2 regions of the Dehalococcoides mccartyi 195 genome follow, and region 2 is predicted to be linked to the other one. Evidence: riboswitches for the same ligand, from Rfam matches in the RefSeq annotation. Region 2 holds a riboswitch; the other holds the start of a gene.
The links. A riboswitch is a leader RNA that binds a small molecule or an ion and turns the genes downstream of it on or off. The one in region 2 is predicted to bind cobalamin.

Region 1: another riboswitch for cobalamin. It lies ahead of DET_RS00725 (zinc-dependent dehydrogenase); the one in region 2 lies ahead of DET_RS03585 (ABC transporter substrate-binding protein).

Annotation. Positions count from the first base shown of each region.
Region 1 covers NC_002936.3:121,462-132,441, reverse strand. The annotation lists gene DET_RS00770 (type IV pilin protein) at 1-112, shown strand, start outside; gene DET_RS00765 (hypothetical protein) at 186-398, shown strand; gene DET_RS00760 (rhomboid family intramembrane serine protease) at 629-1,201, shown strand; gene DET_RS00755 (response regulator) at 1,346-1,738, shown strand; gene DET_RS00750 (response regulator transcription factor) at 1,825-2,196, shown strand; gene DET_RS00745 (secondary thiamine-phosphate synthase enzyme YjbQ) at 2,189-2,605, shown strand; gene DET_RS00740 (cobyrinate a,c-diamide synthase) at 2,645-4,036, shown strand; gene DET_RS00735 (PAS domain S-box protein) at 4,117-7,302, shown strand; gene trpD (anthranilate phosphoribosyltransferase) at 7,433-8,557, opposite strand; gene DET_RS00725 (zinc-dependent dehydrogenase) at 8,578-9,603, opposite strand; cobalamin riboswitch at 9,712-9,904, opposite strand; gene DET_RS00720 (4Fe-4S binding protein) at 10,139-10,980, shown strand, end outside.
Region 2 covers NC_002936.3:622,153-633,132, reverse strand. The annotation lists gene DET_RS03595 (ABC transporter ATP-binding protein) at 1-343, opposite strand, end outside; gene DET_RS03590 (FecCD family ABC transporter permease) at 355-1,359, opposite strand; gene DET_RS03585 (ABC transporter substrate-binding protein) at 1,498-2,514, opposite strand; cobalamin riboswitch at 2,619-2,737, opposite strand; cobalamin riboswitch at 2,828-2,963, opposite strand; gene DET_RS03580 (hypothetical protein) at 3,123-3,608, opposite strand; gene DET_RS08850 (hypothetical protein) at 3,629-3,751, opposite strand; gene DET_RS03575 (class I SAM-dependent methyltransferase) at 3,891-4,733, opposite strand; gene DET_RS03570 (nitroreductase family protein) at 4,860-5,375, shown strand; gene tkt (transketolase) at 5,420-7,420, shown strand; gene rpiB (ribose 5-phosphate isomerase B) at 7,413-7,871, shown strand; gene DET_RS03555 (ribulose-phosphate 3-epimerase) at 7,868-8,530, opposite strand; gene DET_RS03550 (cyclase family protein) at 8,535-9,161, opposite strand; partial or broken gene DET_RS08915 (universal stress protein) at 9,215-9,658, opposite strand; partial or broken gene DET_RS08910 (OB-fold nucleic acid binding domain-containing protein) at 9,710-10,105, opposite strand; gene DET_RS03540 (hypothetical protein) at 10,182-10,517, opposite strand; gene DET_RS03535 (hypothetical protein) at 10,480-10,980, opposite strand, start outside.

The DNA.
Region 1 (10,980 bases), 500 kb from region 2:
TGAAGTAATAGGTATTTATACCCTGAATGAAAAAGGCCTGATAGTAAGCGCCCTGATGCCTGAAGGCAGTGACTGGGCAAACCTTACCTTTGTAAATGGTGCCTGGCAGTAAAACCGCCTTCTTTCAAAAGAGTATCTACAAAATAGTTGACAGCTTATACCTACCTTAATGGTAATATAATAGTATGCAGATACCAGAGGCAAGATGTACCAGGTGCGGGGGGCATTATCACGGCTGGGCACTTTTAAATGCCCGCCATCAAACCTGTGCCCAGTGCGGCGGCAAACTGGAAATAATTACCGAAGGTGAAATAATACAGGGTTATTCACCTTTCTCCGCCGAAGAAGTAAACTTAAAAGCCCCCAAACAGACACCCTCTAAAAAAACCACTTCCTGAAGCCCGGACCTGCTGCCTCAGGGCTCTGGAAAGTATTAGTTTTGTCTGCCCGCTGATAAGGGCATTTTAGCTAGTGCCATATTTGCTTAACAGCGGCATCCGGCTCACCCAAGAGGCCTTAGCGTAATTTCAGCTGATAAATACCTTCCGGCCAAACTTTCGTTTCAGCTCTCCCCGTCTGTTGCCAAAAATTTGACACGCCTTGGATAAAACTGTCAGAATGACTCCATATGAGATATTCCAACTACCGCAACCAGCCGGATATCATACTCCTGATAATAATAACCTGTGTGGTGGTATTCTTCGGGGTTAATTTTGCTCCCCAAATCGGGCCGTACCTGGCACTTCAGCCGGCAACCGCCCTAAGCCACCCCTGGACTATTTTAACCAGCCTGTTTGTCCATGCAAACCTGTGGCATCTTTTCGCCAACATGCTTACCCTGTATTTCTTCGGCAATGCCCTGCTCCAGATGGTAAGTCAGCGCAGCTGGCTAATCATATTTTTCGGGGGCGGTCTGGCGGGCAGTTTGCTGTTCATACTCCTCAACGCCGGCTCTTACGGGTATGTCATAGGTGCTTCCGGGGCGGTTTTTGCACTTGGCGGCGCTCTGGCCGTACTCCGCCCGAACTCCAAGGTTATGGTTTTCCCCCTGCCCATACCTATCCCCCTCTGGATTGCAGTTTTGGGCAGTTTTGCTATCCTGTCCTTCCTGCCTTCAGTTGCCTGGCAGGGTCATTTGGGAGGGTTACTGGTGGGGCTTGCCTGCGGTTACCTTATCCAGCGCGGCAAGTTTAGATTCTAATCATTTTGACCTCATTTTTGCCTCATTAACACTTTTCTGTACCCCGCTATTGACAGCTGTCAACACTGTGATACAATATACCATTAGTATAAATAAATTACCCATTATAGCAATCCAAACTCACCTCCCGATAAGCAGGACTCTATGACTGATAAAAAATACCGGGTACTGGTAGTTGAAGACAAACCATCCATATGTCAGGTATGCCTTCGCACTTTGGAGAGTATGGGGCTTGATGTTACTATTGCCATAAACGGGCAGATAGGTCAGTCACTTATCCAGCAGGAAAAGTTTGACCTCTGCCTGGTAGATATCCGCACCCCTATTATAAACGGCAAAAACCTGTACACCTATGCGCTGAACTATTACCCGGAAACCGCCAAACGGATGGTATTCACTACCGGTGACCTCATGGACGAAAGCACCCAGGGTTTTCTGGATGCCACCGGCCAGCCGTTTTTACCCAAACCCTTCACCCCAAGTGACCTTAAGAAGATAGTCAGCGAAACTTTAGAAAAACTTAAGGCCCAAAACTAAGGTTTTTAAAACTTTACCTGTTTTCACCTACCATTGAATGTTATACTATTATTTATTATTACCTATGGTATCCTAGGGAGGCAGCCATGCCCAAAATGAAAATACTGATAGCTGATGATGAAGAGCATGTGCGGCAGCTTGTTTGCGGCATACTGGACAAAGACTATCAGATAGTTCAAGCCAAAAACGGCGAAGAGGCGGTAAAAGAATCCCGAGAGCAGGACTTTGACCTGATACTGATGGATATCATGATGCCCAAACTGGACGGGCTGGCCGCCTGCTGTATGCTCAAAGGTGATAAACAGACCAGTGCCATTCCTATTGTCATGCTGACCGGAGTGGGCTATGAACTGAACAAGAAACTCAGCCAGCAGCTGGGTGCTGACGGCTATATTACCAAACCCTTCAGCCCGCGGGAACTGCGAACCAAGATAAATGAGTTTATCAAGCGTGCCTGACTCCCTGCCCCTGTACCGCCTTGAAATACCCAGCCGCAGCCAGACCGAATTTATAGATATTACCAGCCGGATTAGTTCGCTTATAACCCAAAGCGGTGTTACCTCCGGCCTGTGCCAGGTATTTGTCCCCCACACAACCGCCGGGCTGACCATAAATGAAAATGCCGACCCTGATGTTATAACCGATATCAAAGCCCAGCTGGAACGGATAGTCCCGGCTGTTACTCCCTTCCTCCATTCGGAAGGCAACTCGGCCGCCCATGTAAAAACCAGCCTTATGGGCAGCAGCCTGAACCTGATTATAGAAGAAGGCAGACTTCTGCTGGGGACTTGGCAGGGTATTTACCTTGCAGAATTTGACGGCCCGCGCAGACGGACTGTATACATAAAAGTTCTCAAAGAAAACTAATCTTTACGCAAATCAATCCTGAGTGATATACTCTGCTGTATGAATTTTCCACGTATTGTCATAGCCGGTATTTCTTCAAGCAGCGGCAAGACTACCATAAGCAGCGGCATTACCGCTGCCCTTACAAAGCGCGGACATAAAGTAGCCGCCTACAAGTGCGGCCCTGACTATATAGACCCCGGATACCTGACTTTGGCCGCCGATAACCCCTGCCACAACCTTGACTCCTGGATGCTGGGCAAAGATGCCATGACCGAGGTGTTTTTCCACGGGCTGAAAAACAGGGAGATTGCCCTGGTGGAAGGCGTGATGGGGCTTTATGACGGATACAGCGGCGAACGCCCCGGGGGCTCTACCGCCGAAATTGCCAGATTACTCTCAGCCCCGGTTATACTGCTGCTTAATATCTCCCACATGGCTGAAAGCGCCGCCGCCATAGTGCTGGGCTATAAAAACCTGGACCCCAGGATAAATATTGCCGGGGTTATACTTAATCAGGCCGGCAGTCTGCGCCATTATGAAATCTGCCGCAAGGCAATTGAAAAATATACCTCTACCCCGGTAGTAGGCTATCTGCTGCGCAATAAAGAGCTGGCTATACCGGAACGCCACCTGGGGCTGAAAACCACCTCTGAAGGCGGCGAACTGGCAAGCTTTATCCAAAACTTAGCTGCCCATATTGAAAGTACCATAGATATTGACCGTATTCTGAATATTGCCCGGAATGCACCGCCCCTGCCCGAAAGACCATGCCCATATCTATTCCCCGAAACCCCTGCCCGGCCGGTTACCCGTATAGCCATAGCCAGGGACGAAGCCTTTAGTTTTTATTATCAGGCTAATCTGGATATGCTTTCAGACTGGGGGGCTGAACTCTGTTATTTCAGCCCGGTGCATGATACCTGTCTGCCTGAGAATATCGGCGGCATATACATAGGCGGCGGCTTTCCGGAAATAATGGCAGCAGAGCTTAGCGCCAACCAGGCCATGAAAACCGCCCTGACCAAAGCGGCCGAAGACGGTATGCCCATTTATGCCGAATGCGGCGGGCTGATGTATTTATCCGAAGCGATAGAAGACTTTGATAATAACAAATACTTGATGCTGGGGCTTCTGCCGGGCGTATCTGTCATGCAGAAAAAACTGCACCGTCTGGGCTATACCAGAGCCGCCGTCCAGAACGATAATATCCTTTCCGGCAAGGGGACTGAACTAAGGGGGCACATTTTCCACTGGTCAAAACTGCCCTCCCCCAAAACCAAACCAGCCTATACCCTGCTGGAGCCGGCTGAGTATGCCGGACAGAATGAGGGTTTTATTATAGGAAATAGTACTAATGTACTGGCCAGTTACCTGCATCTCCATTTCGGCACAAACCCGGACCTGGCTAAGAATTTTATTCGTGTTTCCAAAGGTTTTTATGCTATTTGACGCACACCTGATTTGTTTTGAATAATCCAAAAAGTTTTGTTTTAATATAATCTGGTAAACAGGAGGGGGAAAACAGGACAATGAAAAACCAGCAATCCCCCCCTCTTTTCAAAGATAAATATTTTACATACGTCACCGGCTTATCCGTACTGGTAATCATCTTAGGATTATACTCAGTCTTATCCCCGCAGGACTTCGTTCAAAATGCCAACTGGAAGCTTTTTGCCACTATGGTGGAGGCATCTACTACCATTATTATTATCGCCATTGCCACCTGGCGCTGGGGATTAAAAGTTTCCATAATCTGGGTCAGCAGCATCCTCATACCGGGTATGCTGCTGATGGTTGGAATGGACTTGTTTGAGCCGGTTATTTTCTTCGTTATGCTGCTAACTTTGGGTGCCGGCAGTCTGGTAGGGCTGATAATCAACAACCACCGGCGGGTAATAAGCCACGAAGAAGAACTCAACCAGATACTCTCCATGATACGGGATATAAACCACCATATCACCCATATAGACAACGAAGAAGAGCTGATGGAAAGGGTGTGCGAAAGACTGGTCTATGCCGGGCGGTATCAGGTAGCCTGGATAGGTTATGCAACCCCTGACCAGCAGACAGTTGAACCCCGCTATCACGCTGCCAGCGGACAGCCGTCCCAGCTTCCCGCCGGGGAGTGCCCGGCACCGCATTGCCTCTACCTGCCCGGAGAACCTATCCAGCAGGCTATAAAAAGCCGCAGCCTGATAGTAGTTCCAGACATCCAGACCTGCCCCGGTGATGATATCTGCTGTCAGCATTGCTGCAGCCTGCTTTGTTCGCCTATTGATTTCGGGGATGAACTGCTGGGGGTATTATGCGTTTATTCAAATAACCCGGACGTATTCGGCAGAGAAGAAATTTCCCTGCTGCGGGAGGTCTCCCAGGATATATCGCTGGGGGTGGAAAAAATACGCCACCGGCAAGAACTGGCCAGAACTGAAATCCGGCTGAAAGAAGAACGAGACAAAGCCCAGTTGTATTTGGATATTGCCGGGGTAATTATAGTTGTCTTAAGCGAAAACGAGATTGTTTTACAGATTAACAAGCGGGGCTGCGAAATACTGGGTTATGAATATCAGGAAATTGTGGGGCGCAACTGGTTTGAGAGTTTTGTGCCCGGTTACCGCCGTCTTATCAAACACTCCATGTACAAACAAATTATCTCAGGCAAAGCCGACCTGCCGGAACGCTATATGGATGTAGTCCTGACTAAAGACGGCCAGGAAAAGGTGATTTTGTGGCATTCCACGGCTATCCGCAGCCAGGACGGAAAACTTAATTCAATACTCTATTCGGGTGAAGACGTCACCGAGCTTAAACATATTGAAGAAGCTTTGCGTATGTCCGAGGAAAAGTACCACACCCTGTTTGAAACTATGGCCCAGGGGGCTATTTATATTGATGATAAGGGCATCATAATTGAAACCAACCCGGCCGCCAATACTATTTTCGGCAGGCATGAAAGCGAACTGCTGGGAACAAATATTGCCGACCCGGTCTGGACTTATGTGCAGGAAAACGGCTCAATAATGCCGCCGGAGGAAAACCCGGTAATAACTGCCCTGAAGACCGGCAAAGCGGTGCGGAATGTTTTTATGGGCATAAAGAATAACCTTTCCGGTGAGGTCCGCTGGGTCAACCTGTTTGCCCTGCCGCTGTTCCGCCTCAACCAGGAAAACTCGTACATGGTTTATACCACCTTCACAGATATAAGCCGTCTGAAAAATGCCCGTGATGCCCTTACCCGCAGTGAAAACCGCTACCGCTCTATATTTGAAACAGCCGCCAGCATTATTATTTCGTTTGACCAGAACGGTATTATAAATGACTGCAATATGCGTGTTCAGGAAATACTGGGCTATACTCCGGCCGAACTGGTGGGGATGAGCTTTCTGGAAATTGTGGAAGAACCCTTCCGCCATGAAGTCCGCAGGCATATTGCCAGCCTAAACCGCGGGGAAATTATTTATAACAAGGATTGCCGTATGCTCCACAAGGACGGCAAGTACCGGGATGTAATGGTAAACTGCTCTACCCTGCTTGATGAAAACGGCAGCGTAACGAATGCTATCTGCATTATCTCTGATATTACCGAACAGAAACAGACCCATAATGCCTTGATAGCCTCGGAAGAAAAAATCCGGGGAATGTTCAACGGGGTTAACGAAGGCATAATTGTCATGGATACCCAAGGCTATATTACCGAGGTCAACCAGACTATACTGAAAATGAATAACTACACCAGCAAAGACCAGATGATAGGCAGACACGGGCTGGAATTTATTGCCCCCAAAGACCGTGAAGAAGCCAGAGCCTATCTGGCCCAGGCAGACAGCCTGAATGAAGTACGCAATCTGGAACTTCTGTGTGTACGCCCGGACGGAACGGAATATTTCTGCCAGATAAGCGGAGCGGTACTGCGTGATTACTCAGGTGAAATCCAGGGCATAATAATACTCAGTGCGGATATTACCGAACACAAGAAACTGGAACAGCAGCTTATCATGACTGACCGCATGGCCTCAGTAGGCGAGCTGGCTTCCGGTCTGGCCCACGAGATAAACAACCCCCTTACCGGCATTGTCGGCTTCAGCGAACTTTTGCTGATGAATGAACTGGAAGAATCAATCAAAGAAGATGTCCAGACTATTCACCGCGAAGCCCTGCGGGCGGCTGAAGTAGTCCGCAATCTGCTCACTTTTGCCCGTCAGCAAACCCCTACCCGCGAAGCCGGTGATATAAACCTGAGCATTCAGAAGGTGCTTGAACTGCGCAAACATGACCACCGGATAAATAATATCCGCTGCATAACCGAACTGGACCCCGACCTGCCGCGGGTAATGCTGGACGTCTTCCAGATACAGCAGGTTTTAATAAATATTATTATCAACGCAGAGTTCTTCCTGCGCCTTAAGGAACACCCCCAGATAACCATAAAAACCAGCCGCCGCAAAGGTTATGCAGTAATCAGTATTTCAGATAACGGCCCCGGCATCAGCCCTGAAAACATCAAACGTATTTTTGACCCTTTCTTTACCACCAAAGAGGTCGGTAAGGGTACCGGACTGGGGCTTTCCATCTGCCATGGCATTATTGAGGAACACCATGGCAGAATATCAGCGGAAAGCACCCCCGGCAACGGGGCTACTTTCCGTATAGAACTGCCGTTTGCGGATATTAAACCGGCCTCAACCGCTGACAGCATCAGCCCAAGCACCGGTTAATCTTCTAATACGTATTAAACACGTATATTAAGTCATCCCGGGTTAAACCTCTCCCGCAAGCCAAGTGGGCTTGCAAAAACAGCACCGATTCACTCTAAGCCAGCTTTTAAATTTCCCCAAATAAATACCCTTAGCTGACCTTTGTTCCGTCCAGTTCAGCCAGCAGGCTGTCCAGCCGGGCAAGACCGGCTTGGGGGTTGGAATTCTGGGTCTGCACCCACTGCCGGAGCTTGGCAATAGCCGCACCGGAACGGATTATCTCCGCCGCTTTAGCATAACCCTGCTGAAGGCTGTCAGCCTCACCGGCTATATAAAAAACAGGAGCGGCATTCAGACAAACCGCGTTAAAAGCAGCCCCGTTTTCACCGCCAGAAAGAATACGGAGAAGCCGCAGGGTTTCGCGTTGTTTATCACCCGAAGTAAGAATATCCTCCGTCCGGCCGGGTTTTAAACCAAAATCTGCCGGAGACAAGCTGTAGTTAATAATCTGCCCGTCTTCGCCAAGCTCGGCAATGCGGCTTTCGCCCAAAACGGAAAGTTCATCCATTCCCCGGCCGCCGGGGGCAGAGCCGTAGATAACCAGGGCTTTTTTATAACCTATCTCACGCATCACCTCGGCCACCGGCTGCAATAGTTCGGCTGAATATACCCCCCTGACCGCATAACGGGGCAAAGCCGGGTTTGCCAGCGAACCGGCAATATTAAGGGTAGTCCCGAAACGTATCTGGGAAAGGATACGGAAAAGAGCCTGGGGGTGAACTTTGGCGCTCATGCCGTTAAAAATGCCTATACCCGCCGTTTCAATACTCCGCCTGACGGTCTCCACGTCTGTTTCCACGTCAACACCCAGTGATTCCAGCATATCAATAGTCCCTAAGCTGCCGGAAAGGGCTCTGGCACCGTGTTTTGCCAGTACCACCCCGCCCGCCGCCGCCACAATGGAAGCAGCCGTGCTGATGTTAAAGGTCTTCAGGCTGTCCATGCCCGTACCGCAGTTATCCACCAAAGGTTTATTTACCAAAGGCTTAACCCTTACCGTATCCTGCTCATATATAGCTTCCCAGACACCGGCTATCTCCGGTGCTGTTTCACCCTTGGCGGTTAGGGCGGCCATAAAGGCACCCTGCTGGAGGTCAGGCTGTTCATTCCGCATTATCTGGCAGAAACAGTCTTTTACTTCTTCACGGTTAAGATTTTCCTTTGAAATAAGGCGGCTTATGACAGCCCCGAAATTTTTTACCCTGTTTTCGTCCACTTTTGTTTCCCTCTTTTTTATTAAAATTTGATAATGGTTTTAAGGCCTTTTAGCTTTTCCACCCCCAGAAAAGCCTCCTCTATATCTGAAATACCCGTTACCCGGCTGATAAGCCTTTTTACAGGTATAATCCCATCCGTTATCAGGCTAAGCGCCCGGGTATTATCCGCTGGAGTAGAGCCGTAAGAGCCGCTCAAGGCCAGCTCCCGGTAATGGATAGTGTTGGCGTCCAGGCTGAATTCAGAACGGTCTTTAGGCAGACCGGAAAAGAAATTTATCCGCCCGCCGGGGCTCAAAACAGAGGGCAGCTCTCCCACTTCTACCCCCGAACTGGCAATCAAAATCACATCTACCCCCGCCCCCCCGGTCTGCTCAAAAACCCCCTGCCTGAGGCTGGTCTTTGCCAAATCTATCACCCCGTCAGGGCAGGCCAGTTCCGCCCCACACACCCTGTCAGGCAGGACTTCGGCCATAAGCACCTTTTCCGCCCCGTTATGCCGGGCGAGCATGGCCTGTAAAAGACCTAAAGGCCCAGCCCCCAGCACCAGCACCCGGTCTCCGTCCCCCACCCGGCTAACAGACTGGCTGTGGATACAGCTGGCAAGCGGCTCAGCCAGAGAGGCTTCTTCGTCTGAAACATTCTCAGGTATTATGTTAAGCCCGCCAGGCAGGCTTTCAGGGGGAAGTGCCATATATTCGGCCAAGCCCCCGTCATAATTAAAACCGATTATTTTCACCTGCCCGCACAAATTCTCCCTGCCCTGCAGGCAAAGCGGGCAGACCCCGCAGGCAATACCCGGATAAACCTGCACCCTGTCACCCGCCTTGAAATCAGGGTGTTCAGAGCAGGCTACCACAGCGGCTATTTCATGCCCCAGTATCCGGGGATACTTAAGGTCACGGTGTCCCCGCCGGAACATCTTTACGTCTGTGCCGCAGATTGCACAGCAGGCTACCTCCAAGAGCACACCACCCTTGGGGCAGGACGGAGTGTCCACCTCCGCCAGGCTAAGTTTAGCCGGTTCTTCCAGCAAGACCGCTTTCATATTTCCCCCCATAATAAAAAAATCCCCAAACCACCAAGGTTTGAGGATTAAAAAAAATAAAACCCCAAACCTTTCGGCTCAGGGATTTACCATTTCCCACGGCCATTTTCCGCGAAACTCTATACCGGCAGATATTCTGGCTTACGGCTCAACCTACTCACCGGGCCTTCCCGCTTCATTTTAATGAAACAGTGGCGTATTCCAGTTTTCGTCCCCGTATACAGCGGCGGGACCGCACCTGATTCTAACAGGCTTCCCTTTTAAGCTTTTGTTACAAAGCACCGGCAGACCATATTCAATTAGACTTGATTTTAATTAGTTATTTCTGTTTTGTCAATACTTATTTTAGCCGCATTTTGCCCAAAAAACAGCTGCTTCAAAAGCCGGGTGGATAAAGAATTAAATGGGTGGTAGAATAGAGCAGTTTGGCTCACAGGTGAGCTTGCAGATTGACAATGTACTATATGTTGCAAGTATAATATCAGGAACTAGGTCTTTTAAATATCGGCTTAAATATTTTGTAGAAGAGACATATATGGCCAAAACAAAAGCACCTGCAGACAAAATGGAACCGGCTGAAGAAATCAAACAGGACGGCAAGGTAGTTTCTACCAAGCGCACCGCCGGCAGTGAGTTTTTCTGGACACAGAGCCGCTGCACCGGATGTAACCGCTGTGCCAGCATCTGCCCGGTAGATGCTATCAAACTGGACAGGGATAAGACACCCACCAAACGGGTCGGCACCGCTCCCTGCACCCGCGCCTGCCCCGCCGGATTGGATATCCCCCGCTATGTCCGCTTTGTAGCTGAGGGCAACGCCCCGGCTGCCACTGCTGTTATGAGAGAAAAGATACCCTTCCCTTCAGTGTGCGGTTATGTCTGTTTCCACCCCTGTGAACTGGAGTGCCAGCGCCAGAAATTTGACGAGCCTATTGCCATTCGGGCTTTAAAGAGATATGCCGCTGAAAATGACGACGGCAGTTGGAAAAATAACCTTAAAATTGCCCCTTCCACCGGCAAAAAGGTAGCTATTATCGGTTCCGGCCCAGCCGGGCTTACCTCAGCCTACTTTTTGACCCTGCTGGGGCACGAAGCAACTATATTTGAATCTATGGAATACGCCGGCGGCAAGATGTTTTACAGTATACCCGAGCATCAGCTGCCCAAAGATATACTCAATAAAGAAATTAAGGCCATCACCGACCTGGGCGTAACCATCCATACCTCCTGCCAGGTGCAGTCCGTACAGACCCTGTTAAAACAGGGCTACGATTCGGTTCTGCTTTCCACCGGCGTACTCGGTCTGGACGAAGGGCTGCTCCTTCCCTGTGATGAAACCGTTGAATCAGACCTGATGCAGGGCAGTGATTTCCTTAA
Region 2 (10,980 bases):
TGCGGCTTTCATATTGAAACGTTCCCATATGAGGGTTTCGGCCCATCAGGACAATCTCAAAAGCGGTAAAAGCGCTGGGAAGTACCGGTATCTGAGGCACAACCCCTACCATCTTAGCCAGCTCCAGGCGGGGAATAGTACGCGAATCACGCCCGTTTATGTAAATATGCCCCAGACGCGGCTCTATAACTCTGGCCAAAGATTTTATCAGGGTAGACTTGCCTGAACCATTCAGCCCTACCAAGCCTATCATTTCACCGGGCATGGTTTTAAAGCTGACATTCCTCAAAACATCAACCGCACCATAGGCCAGGGTTATATCCCGGACTTCAAGTTCAAACATTTTTCATATACCTAAAAGAGCATTCGGGTGCGTTTTCTAAGCAAATACAGGAAAAAGGGCGCACCCACCAGTGCCGTAATAGCCCCCACCGGGATTTCATTGGGAGCAACCAACGTACGGGAGGCAATGTCAGCCATTATCATAAATACCGCCCCCACCAGAGCCGAAAGCGGCAGCAGGAAACGGTAATCCGCCCCCCAGATTAGTCTCACGGCGTGGGGAACTATAATACCCACAAAACCGATAATACCCACAAAAGATACCGCTGCGGCTGTTATCAGGGTAGCTGCCGTAAGGAGGAAGATTTTCATCCGCTCCACATCTACCCCCAGTTCCTGAGCCTGCTCTTCACCCAGCTGAATAAGGTTCAGCGAACGGGCAAATAAAAGTATAACTATAGTACCTATGATTACAATAGGTACAACTATTTTTACACTGTCCCAGGCAGCCATAGAAAAACTGCCCATCAGCCAGAACATAACAGAGTGAATCTTGTCGCCGCTGACCGTAATCAAATACGATACAACAGCCGTAAGGAATGAGCCCAGTGCCACACCGGCCAGTATCAAAGTGGTAACCGTAAGGCGGTTTCCCACCCTGGCCAGCATATACACAACACCTACCGCCCCGAACGCCCCCACAAAGGCAAACAGCGGGGTTGCGAAAATACCCAGTATATCAAAACCGATACCTAGTATCAGCCCCAGTACAGCGCCTACCGCCGCCCCTTGGGCCACACCGATAAGATAAGGGTCTGCCAGAGGGTTACAGAAAAGCCCCTGATATGTAGCCCCGGCCACAGCCAAAGCCATACCCACCACTCCGGCCAGCAGGACTCTGGGCAAACGGATATCCCAAATAATAGTCTGGGTATTTACAGTCCAGTCAGGGCTGATATGTATAAAGGGGATTTTTGAAATTATAATGGATATAGTGGTAAAAAACGGCACTTCAACCGAGCCGAATGAAATAGCAAAGATTGCCGCCAGCAGCAGCAATCCAAGCAACCCGAGCATTGCATAAAGCCTGCCCTGCTAGTGAGGGTGCAGACCGCCGGGTACTGCCGGGCAGTTTTCTTTATTCAGACTTGTATTAACACCCATTCTTACCTGCAAAACTGTGGGGCAGGTATATACCTGCCCCAGCCGAATTCTTTATCCGCTGAAAGCCCCGAATATTTCAGGGTGGAGCATCTGGGCCAGCTGCTCCAGAGCATCTACAATCCGCGGGCCGGTACGGCCGATAAGGTCTGTATTGATACTATATATATTGCCGTTTATTCTGGCATCAATAGCCGCCAGACGGGGCTCATCCTGCATAAAAATCAGCGGCGCATCCGCCCCTGAACCCATACCGGTACCCACCACTATCACCTGGGGATTAGCCCCGAGTACTGTTTCCAAACTAATGGTAGGATAAGCTTCTACAGAATCAGCAGTAATACTAACGCTTCCGGCAGCAGTAATCAAGCCGGTTATAAAGGCAGTAGAACCAACACTCATAAGAGGTTCATGCCAGACAATGTATAAAACACGCGGTTTCTGACTGTCAGACAGGTTTTTGACCTTGGCTGTTACCGCATCTATACGGGTTTGCATCCCGTCTACCAGCGAATTGGCTTTTTCAACCTGATTAAGGCATTTGCCAATAAGCTCAATAGATGAGATTACTTCTTCCAGATTATCCGGGCTGATAGCTATCACAGTCAGACCCAGCTGTTCAAGCTGAGGGATAACGGTAGATTCATGAAGATTGGAGGCCAGAATAATATCAGGTCCTATAGCAGTCACCGCTTCAACATCTACGGTTGAAAAACCGCCCACCTTGGGCTTATCTGCGGCGGCCTCAGGGTAGTTGCAGTAAGTAGTCACACCCACCAGTTTATCTTCCAGTCCCATAGCATAAATAGTTTCGGTATTGCTGGGGGAAAGAGAGACTATAGTCTGGGGTTCGGACTGAATAGTTACCGTCCTGCCCAGCTGGTCTGTCACTGTCAAGGGATAGCTTACTTCGGTTACTACCGGGGTATCATCTTCATTTTCGGTATCGTCTGCCGTTTTACAGCCGCCTGCCAAACCCAGCAGCAAAACCAAACTTAAGAAGATACTGGCAACAGCCGTACCCAAGCGGGCACTCTTACTGTTAAGTTTCATTTTAATATCACTCAGCATAACTGCTCCATTCATTTTTAATATCGGAAACCAAAACCACGGGCAAAACTGTTTCCTCTTACAAGTTTTTCTGCATGGCCACGTACCTCCTCTTACCGCGGAGAGCCTCTAAAACCGAACTTTGAAGTTCTGACTTCGGGGTATTTGCCCCATTACAGCAGGCGGTACTGCGCCGGAATTGCACCGGTCTTGCACTCAAAGTTCAAGGCCCTGTTATTTTTTATATACTCTGCCAGACATAAAAAATACCTCTGCCTCATCGGACAAAGGTATTTCAGTCACTTTAAAATGACTACCCTCCCTATTCCGCGGAGTGCCTGGTAACGGAATTTGAGGTTCTGGCTCCCGAAGGTCTCCCCTCGGTCACAGTAGGCGGTACTGCGCCGGATTCGCACCGGTCTTGCACTCATAGCTATCCCGTCATATATTCAACTAAATTTTAGTTTACTCCAGTTATTTTGTTTAGTCAATACATAAACGAAAAACCTGAAATATATTCTCAGGGAAACCAGACCCGTAAACCTGCTTTGACAGACCCCCTATCCCAAGCATTCCGGGGACATAAAAAAGGGATTTAGAAACTAAATCCCTTTCAGATTAAAATTAGATTAGCCGTCGTAAATACCGTCAGGGCTGTGGTTTTCCAGCAGAAGCTTATGCCTGGGGAAAATACGTTCCCGGTAAACTGCTTCCAGTACGTCCAGCAGTTTATGCGGGTCTGATTCGTAGTAGACCCGGGCACCGGTTTCCTTGTCCACCATGGCAATAATCTTGTCCAGATGGTCAGCAATACCGCCGCTCCCCCGCAACACGCCTATAACCTTGCCTTCGTCATAAGCTATGGCAAACTCACCCAGAGTGCCGGAGCGCCCCCCGGCAAATATAACTACGTCACAGCTGCGGATATTTTCAATCTCCCGTCCCATCAGACCTGAGCCGGTATAGATAATGGCGTCATATCCGCGGGTGGGAGAATGGTATTTTTCTACGTGTTCTTCCAGATTGAGGGCCGGAGAAATACCCACTACTACTCCGCCTTCTTCCTTAGCCCCCAGCACAGTTTCATGGGGCATACCGGGACAGGCACCGGTAATAAGTACATGTTTACGCTTGGCTATGCACTCACCCAGACAACGTAGATTTTTTTGGTTTCATCAGACATTGCCCCGCCGGCAGAACCCATAACCCCTATTGTCATCTGGGGAAAAGGCGGAATCAGCTTGGTTGGTTTTATCATTACGCTCGCTTCTCTCTTGTAAGGTTTAAGGATATATAACTGCAAACCATTTTACCTAATAAACGGGTTTATCTCAATCAATAAAACAGCCGCAGACTCAAAAACTGCGGCTGTTAAAACCAGTATCCTAGCTAATAAGTTAGTTTTTCTTGCGGGCAACTACGGCAATTTCAGGTGAAGTTTCGCAGTAAACCTTCCCGGCAACATCTGAAAATACACCTGTTACCTCAAACCCGTTTTCGGCTAACTCGTCTTTCAGCTCTGCGGCAGAAAAATACTTCAGCCAGTTGAAGACCTGCCACTCCCTATCCGCCTCTATAATAGTGTATTTATCCAGCACTACTTTTTCGAGCGGATATTTAAAAGTGTTAACAAAGCCGAAATAATCATGGCCTGACCAGAAGCCGTCCATCAAGCGGTGTCCGTAAGCTGCACTTTCCGCCCGCCCTTCGTAAGCTGAAAGAGAAAATACATCCAGCAATATCTGCCCGCCATCTTTCAGGCATTTCCGCCAGACCGAAAGAAGCCGGCAACGCTGGGCCGGGCTGAGCGCGCAGTAATCACAGTAGATAAGAGTTATCAGGTCAAACTTCTTCGGGGCAGCAAACTCCAGATAGTTTTGCTCTATATAATGGATATCCAGATTATGGGCAGATGCGGATTCACGGGCATAAGCTATAGAGCGGCTTGAAAAATCTATACCGGTCACATCTGCACCCGCAGCCGCCAAATGGCTGGTATAAAGCCCCGGCCCGCAACCGAAATCACAGACCCGCTTGCCGTCACCCAAACCAAAATATTCTGCTATCCAGCGGGCAGATTTTTCAATGAAGACTGCTTTGCGTGATGCAGGCTCAATATCCGGGTTGAGGTGAAACTCCAGCATACGGGAGGAGATATGAGGGTCATTCCAGAGTACAGGCGCACTGTACTGCTGATATAACTCAGGCTTATTATTTATATCTGCCAGTTTTTTAAACACAAACTTCCCCTTTTATTTTAAAAAATGGAAAACCGGGCACTTAAGCCCCTGACATTCGGGAAGTATTTAGCAGATCATAATACGATATGATATAAAGAGATAACAGTATTCGTCAAGGAGTATGAAATGGACACACTTGAAGCAATATTCAGCCGCCGAAGCACCCGCCACTATCAAAACGGAGATGTAAGCCCCTCCGAACTGGATACCCTTTTGAGGGCAGGCATGGCCGCCCCTTCCGCCGGAAACCAGCAAGTCTGGCATTTTGTAGTTATAGATGAACGCCGCATACTTGATAAAATACCCGACATTCACCCCTACTCTAAAATGCTGAAAGAAGCCCCCATGGCTATTATGGTCTGTGCAGATACAAGCGCCGAAACCAAACCCGGTTACTGGATACAGGACTGCGCTGCCGCCAGCCAGAATATCCTGCTGGCGGCCGAGGCTTTGGGCTTAGGTGCCTGCTGGCTGGGGCTGCACCCCCGTGAGGAACGGAAAAAGGGCATCTCACAGCTTTTAAACCTTCCGGCCAATATCTCTCCGCTTAGCCTTATAGCCATTGGCAAGAAGGGGGAGGTAAAACCTCCGGCCGGGCGATATTTGGAAAGCCATATACACAAAAATGGCTGGCAGGTTTAGACCAGATTTGAAAAAGAGCCCGCTAAACGTTAAAATTAAACGCCATGTCAAATACAAAATCAGATAGTTTATGTATAAATGCCCTGCGCTTTCTTGCGGTAGACGCCGTTCAGAAGGCAAATTCGGGGCATCCCGGAGCACCTATGGGTATGGCCGCTATGGCCTATGCCCTGTGGCAAAATTTCCTCAAGCATAACCCCCAAGACCCGGCCTGGCCTAACCGTGACCGTTTCATACTTTCTGCCGGCCATGCCTCAGCCTTGCTTTACTCACTTCTCCACCTTACCGGTTATGATTTGCCGCTGGATGAGCTTAAAAATTTCCGCCAGTGGGGCAGTAAAACCCCGGGGCACCCGGAATACGGCCTGACCCCCGGCGTTGAGATGACTACCGGCCCGCTTGGGCAGGGTTTTGCCAGCGGTGTGGGTATGGCTATGGCCGAAGCCCATCTGGCCGCGGTTTTTAACCAGCCGGATTGCAAAATAATAGACCATTATACCTACGGCATAGTCTCTGACGGGGATTTGATGGAGGGCGTAGCCTCGGAAGCCGCCTCTTTGGCGGGGCATTTGGCACTGGGTAAGCTGATTTACCTGTATGACGATAATGAAATATCTATTGAAGGTTCAACAGAGCTGGCTTTTACCGAAAATACGGCTCTGCGTTTTGAAAGTTACGGCTGGCAGGTAATTGGCCCGGTAGACGGGCTTAACCCTGAGGCAGTTTCAGGGGCTATCAAAGAAGCCCAGTCAGATTCCGCCCGCCCCAGCCTGATTATCTGTAAAACAGTTATCGGTTTTGGCAGCCCGAACAAGGCCGGCAAGGCCTCTGCCCATGGTGAGCCGCTGGGAACAGACGAAGTGGCCAAAAGCCGCAAATCTTTAGGGTGGGATTACGAGCCTTTTGTAATACCGCCTGAAGCTCTGGCGGAATTCCGCATGGCACTGGATAAAGGCAAAACAGCCCAGCAGGTTTGGCAATCCAAGCTGGACTACTATTCAAGCCGTTATCCCGAAAAAGCCGCCCTTTTGCAGGACAGGCTTTCTGGTAAGCTGCCAGACAACTGGGATAATGAGCTGGATAAACTTTTTGACAAGGCTATGGCCAGCCGCGAGGCTTCCGGTTTGATTATAAATACACTGGCTTCCCGCCTGCCAGCCCTTATGGGCGGTTCGGCAGACCTCAGCCCGTCTAACAAAACTGTTATCAAAGACGGCGGCGAATATGAACCGCCGCATTATGAGGGGCGGAATATCCATTTCGGCGTACGTGAACACGCCATGGGAGCAATAGCCAACGGGCTGGCTCTCCACGGCGGGATTATACCTTATGTTGCCACTTTCCTTATATTTTATGATTACATGCGTCCGGCGGTAAGGCTGGCATCCCTTATGGGTCAAAGGGTTATTTATATTTTTACCCATGACTCTATCGGTCTGGGAGAGGACGGCCCTACCCACCAGCCTATTGAACAGCTGGCCGGTTTACGTTCGGTGCCCGGTCTGGTTACTATCCGCCCGGCAGATTCGTATGAAACAGCCCAGGCATGGAAAACGGCCATACTCCGCAAGGACGGCCCGACCGCCATTGCCCTCTCCCGCCAGAAACTGCCTCTCTTAGATAACTCACAGGCAAATTCCGTAAACTTGGCCAAAGGGGCATATATACTGGCAGAAACAGATTCCCGCCCGCAGGTTGCCCTGGTAGCCAGCGGCTCAGAAGTAAGCATAGCCGTTCAGGCGGCTGAAATACTTAAAAATAAAGGCGTCTCGTCAAGGGTAGTATCCTTCCCTTCGTGGCAGCTTTTTGAGGCCCAACCCCGGACCTACCGCCAGAGCATCTTGCCCGCTTCCCTGCCGCGGGTAATAATAGAAGCCGGCAGTGCACAGGGATGGTGCAAATATTTGGGCGCAAACGGTGATATTATTTCCATTGACCATTTCGGGGCATCAGCCCCGGCGCCTGTGCTTTACCAACACTTTGGGCTAACCCCGGAAAATATGGCTGAAAAGGCTTTAAAGCTTTTGGAGAATGAAGATGAGTAATATCTCTGTTGCCATCGGGGCAGACCACGGCGGTTACGGCCTGAAAACAGACCTCTTACCCTTTTTAAATCAATTGGGGATAAAGGTGCTGGATTTGGGGGCATGTACCTATGATAGTGCTGATGACTATCCTGATTTTGCTTTAGCGGTGGCCCGAAAGGTTGCCTGCGGGCAGACAGACCGCGGCATTATCATCTGCGGCAGCGGGGTGGGCGCCTGTATCACCGCCAATAAAATCAAAGGCGTCAGGGCCGGCCTCTGCCACGATGTTTACTCCGCCCACCAGGGGGTGGAGCATGATGATATGAACGTGCTTTGTTTAGGGGCCAGGGTAATAGGCATTGAAGTAGCCAAAGAGATTATTACGGCCTTTTTAAATGCCCGCTTTACCGGCGAAGAACGGCACAAACGCCGCCTGGAAAAGCTGCTTCAGGCTGAAAAAGAGGGCTAAATACCCGCTTCTTTGGAGGCATTTTTAGCCAGTTTATCCAAATACAGGTAGCTTGACTTAGGGTCAGTTTGCCGGAAGATAGCACTTCCCACGCATATATCATTTACCCCGGCCGCCACAATCTCAGGTATGTTGCCCTCTTTAGCACCGCCGTCCAGACCTATTTCAGTTTCGGGAAAACGGCGTTTAAACTCTTTTACCTTCAGGAGCACCTCAGGTATAAACGGCGCGCCGTAAAAACCGGGAATAACCGACATAAAAAGCACCATGTCCAGCTGCGGCACCAGATAAGCAAAATCTGAAACAGGTGTTTCAGGGTTCACCGCCAGCCCTGCTTGAAAACCCAATTCCTTTATCCTGCTGATAACATATTCGGGGCGGGTTGTTGCTTCAAAATGGAATATTACCCTGAAAGCGCCGTGCTGCTTGCAATAGGTAAGGTATTCTTCTGGATTAAGGGTCATCAGGTGTATTTCAGAGGCAAAACGGGGCTTGTATCTGCCCAGTACTTCAGGTGGGATGCTTAGCGAAGGCACAAACTGCCCGTCCATAATATCTATCTGGGCAGAAGGAGCAAAACTCTCCAGCTGGTTTAGCATACACTCAAAGGCCGCAGGGTCATCGGTAAGTACAGCCGGCACTATCTTTACGTCTTTCAAACTGTTATCTCTCTATTAATATTACTCTGGCGGGGGCACCGTCTACTTTACCCAGTTTCAAGGGCAGGCAAAAAAGCTCATAATCCCCTTCAGCCACACCTGCAAGCTGCAGACTTTCCAATATAACTACCCCACGGCTTAAAAGGTGCTTGTGCACTCCCTGAGTCTCTTCAAAATCCTCTACCGAAAGGTAATCTATACCCAGCAGGCGTATACCTATCTCGGTCAGATAACGGGCAGCCCCGATGTCTATATAAGTATAGTTCCGGTCAAAATCAGGCTTATCCCAAAGGGTTTCATTATCCGTAGCCAGTATAAGCCGGGTTACCCCCCTTAGTTCAGCCTGCTCAAGCATATCACGGGTTATAGTTTTCACCCCGCTAAAGCACAAAACACGGACATTGCCAATAAGTATCTCAAGGGGTATCTCACCCACCCCATCGCCATCTTCAAAAAAATGGAGGGGGGCATCAATATGGCTGCCGTTATGTAATGTCATGGTAAGCTGACCGAGGTTGGTGGGAAAACCACCCCTGATACTATGCAAAAGCTTTATCTGCGGAGGGCCATCACCCGGCCAGCTAATCATTTCAGGGCGTATTTCGGGGCTTAAGTCATAAATCTTTTTCATGCCTTTTTCTTGTCTAATTGTAGGAAGGAGTAAAGGCAAGTGTCAAGCAAAGTTTAAATGCTGTTCCGCCATAACAGCATGGGGCGCGGGGAATTTTCAATCAAACCGGCTGCCACACTTCCATAATACCATTTCTCTATTCCGGAGCGGTTATGGGTGGTAAATGAAATAAGAGAGGCATTTATATCTTCGGCGGTACTCAAAATAGTTTCAGGAATATTATCTGAAACTTCCATACGGAATTCAGTTTCAATTCCATTTTCCCGCAATTCGCCGGTAAGCCGCTCCAGATAGGCCTGCGCCTGTTGTTTAAGCTCCTCCAGAAGCGCCTGATAGTATTCATCCCAGCTGGGTTGAATACTGGGGGAACGATCTGAGGGTATGCAGGGGGGCTGAATAACCACCAGCAGGGTAAGTTTGCTTTTAAAATCACGGGCCAGAACTGATACCTGCTTCAGACAAGCCTCTGAAAAAAGAGAGCCATCCAGTGGCAATAAAATATTCCCGAAAGCTGCCTTGTCTGCGTCGTACCCATCTTTTACCAGCAAAACCGGCAGATTGGTAGATTTAATAAGCTTTTCGGAAACGCTGCCCAGTACCATTTTCTTAATACCGGTATATCCATGAGAAGCCACACACAGCAGGTCAATATCATTATCCCTTATACACTTCAAAATGAGCGGCAGCAGTTCACCGCAAAACATTTTTCCGCTGGATTTAATGCCTTTTACCTGCAGGACATATTCACTCCGCAGTTCTTTACCGATATCCAGACAGGCAGCGGACTGTTCGGGGTTAAATACCACCTGAACAATGCCTTCCCGGTCACGAAGGTCAATAAATATAACCCCGCCATGGTCTCGGCGGCGGTGTACCCAACCTGCCAGAGTAACTTCAGTGCCAATATTTTCCTGAGTTAAGGCACAGCTATGAGTTTTAAGCATGCGCACCTTCTAAATTTAGTCAAGACAATTAGAAAAGATTATATCCTATACATTGTGTTTGTTCAAACGCTGAAAGCTATTTTTTTTCGTATTCGCCCAGCAAAAAATCCACCTCATCCAGCAGGCATTTTACAGCCGCCTCGCCGAAAGCACCCGGCTCTATATCCAGTATTACCCGGCTGTCCTTACGTTCAGACCCCATTACATACACACTGGCACAGGCAGCAGAGCTGTTTTTCACCCGGCTGAAGACCATAGTTCCTTTGAAAATGAAATCTGAAGAAGAGTCGGTTACAGAGTAATTGTCACTGCTGGCACTTTCCAGATGCCCGCCATGTTTGGTAATTAAGTCTTTAAGGGTATCAAAAAGAAGCTCAGGTTTTAGGCGGCTGTATATTTTCCGGTACTCCATGCAGGCCTTCCTCCTTTAGAAACTGTGCAAAACGGTTAACAATATTTTTATCCCTTACCAAGGCAAACTCTATGCCGTACTGGTGCTTTAGACGGTACGGCACACAGCAGCAGCGGCAGCAGTTGCAGATAGAATAAAAATGCTCTTTGCAGTGTACCAGGGTGGTCATCAGCCCGGCCTGCTGGCAGGATATAATAACCTCCAGTGCCTGCTCACGGCTGATGGGCTTAAACTTTCCAAGTGTATCCCGGTAGACATGCCCGCCCGCCCCTATTATAATCTCCGCCATAACCGGGGCATCACAGTTTTTAAAAACCTCACGGCAGCTGCACGGGCCGAGATAAATATTTTCGGACATGTCCAGTATCTCTTTGGCTTCGGACAGATTCAGCAAATACCCGCCATGCTGTTTGCGGGCATAATGGTTGGCATATTTCTTTACCAGACCGCCTGCAAGCGGCCA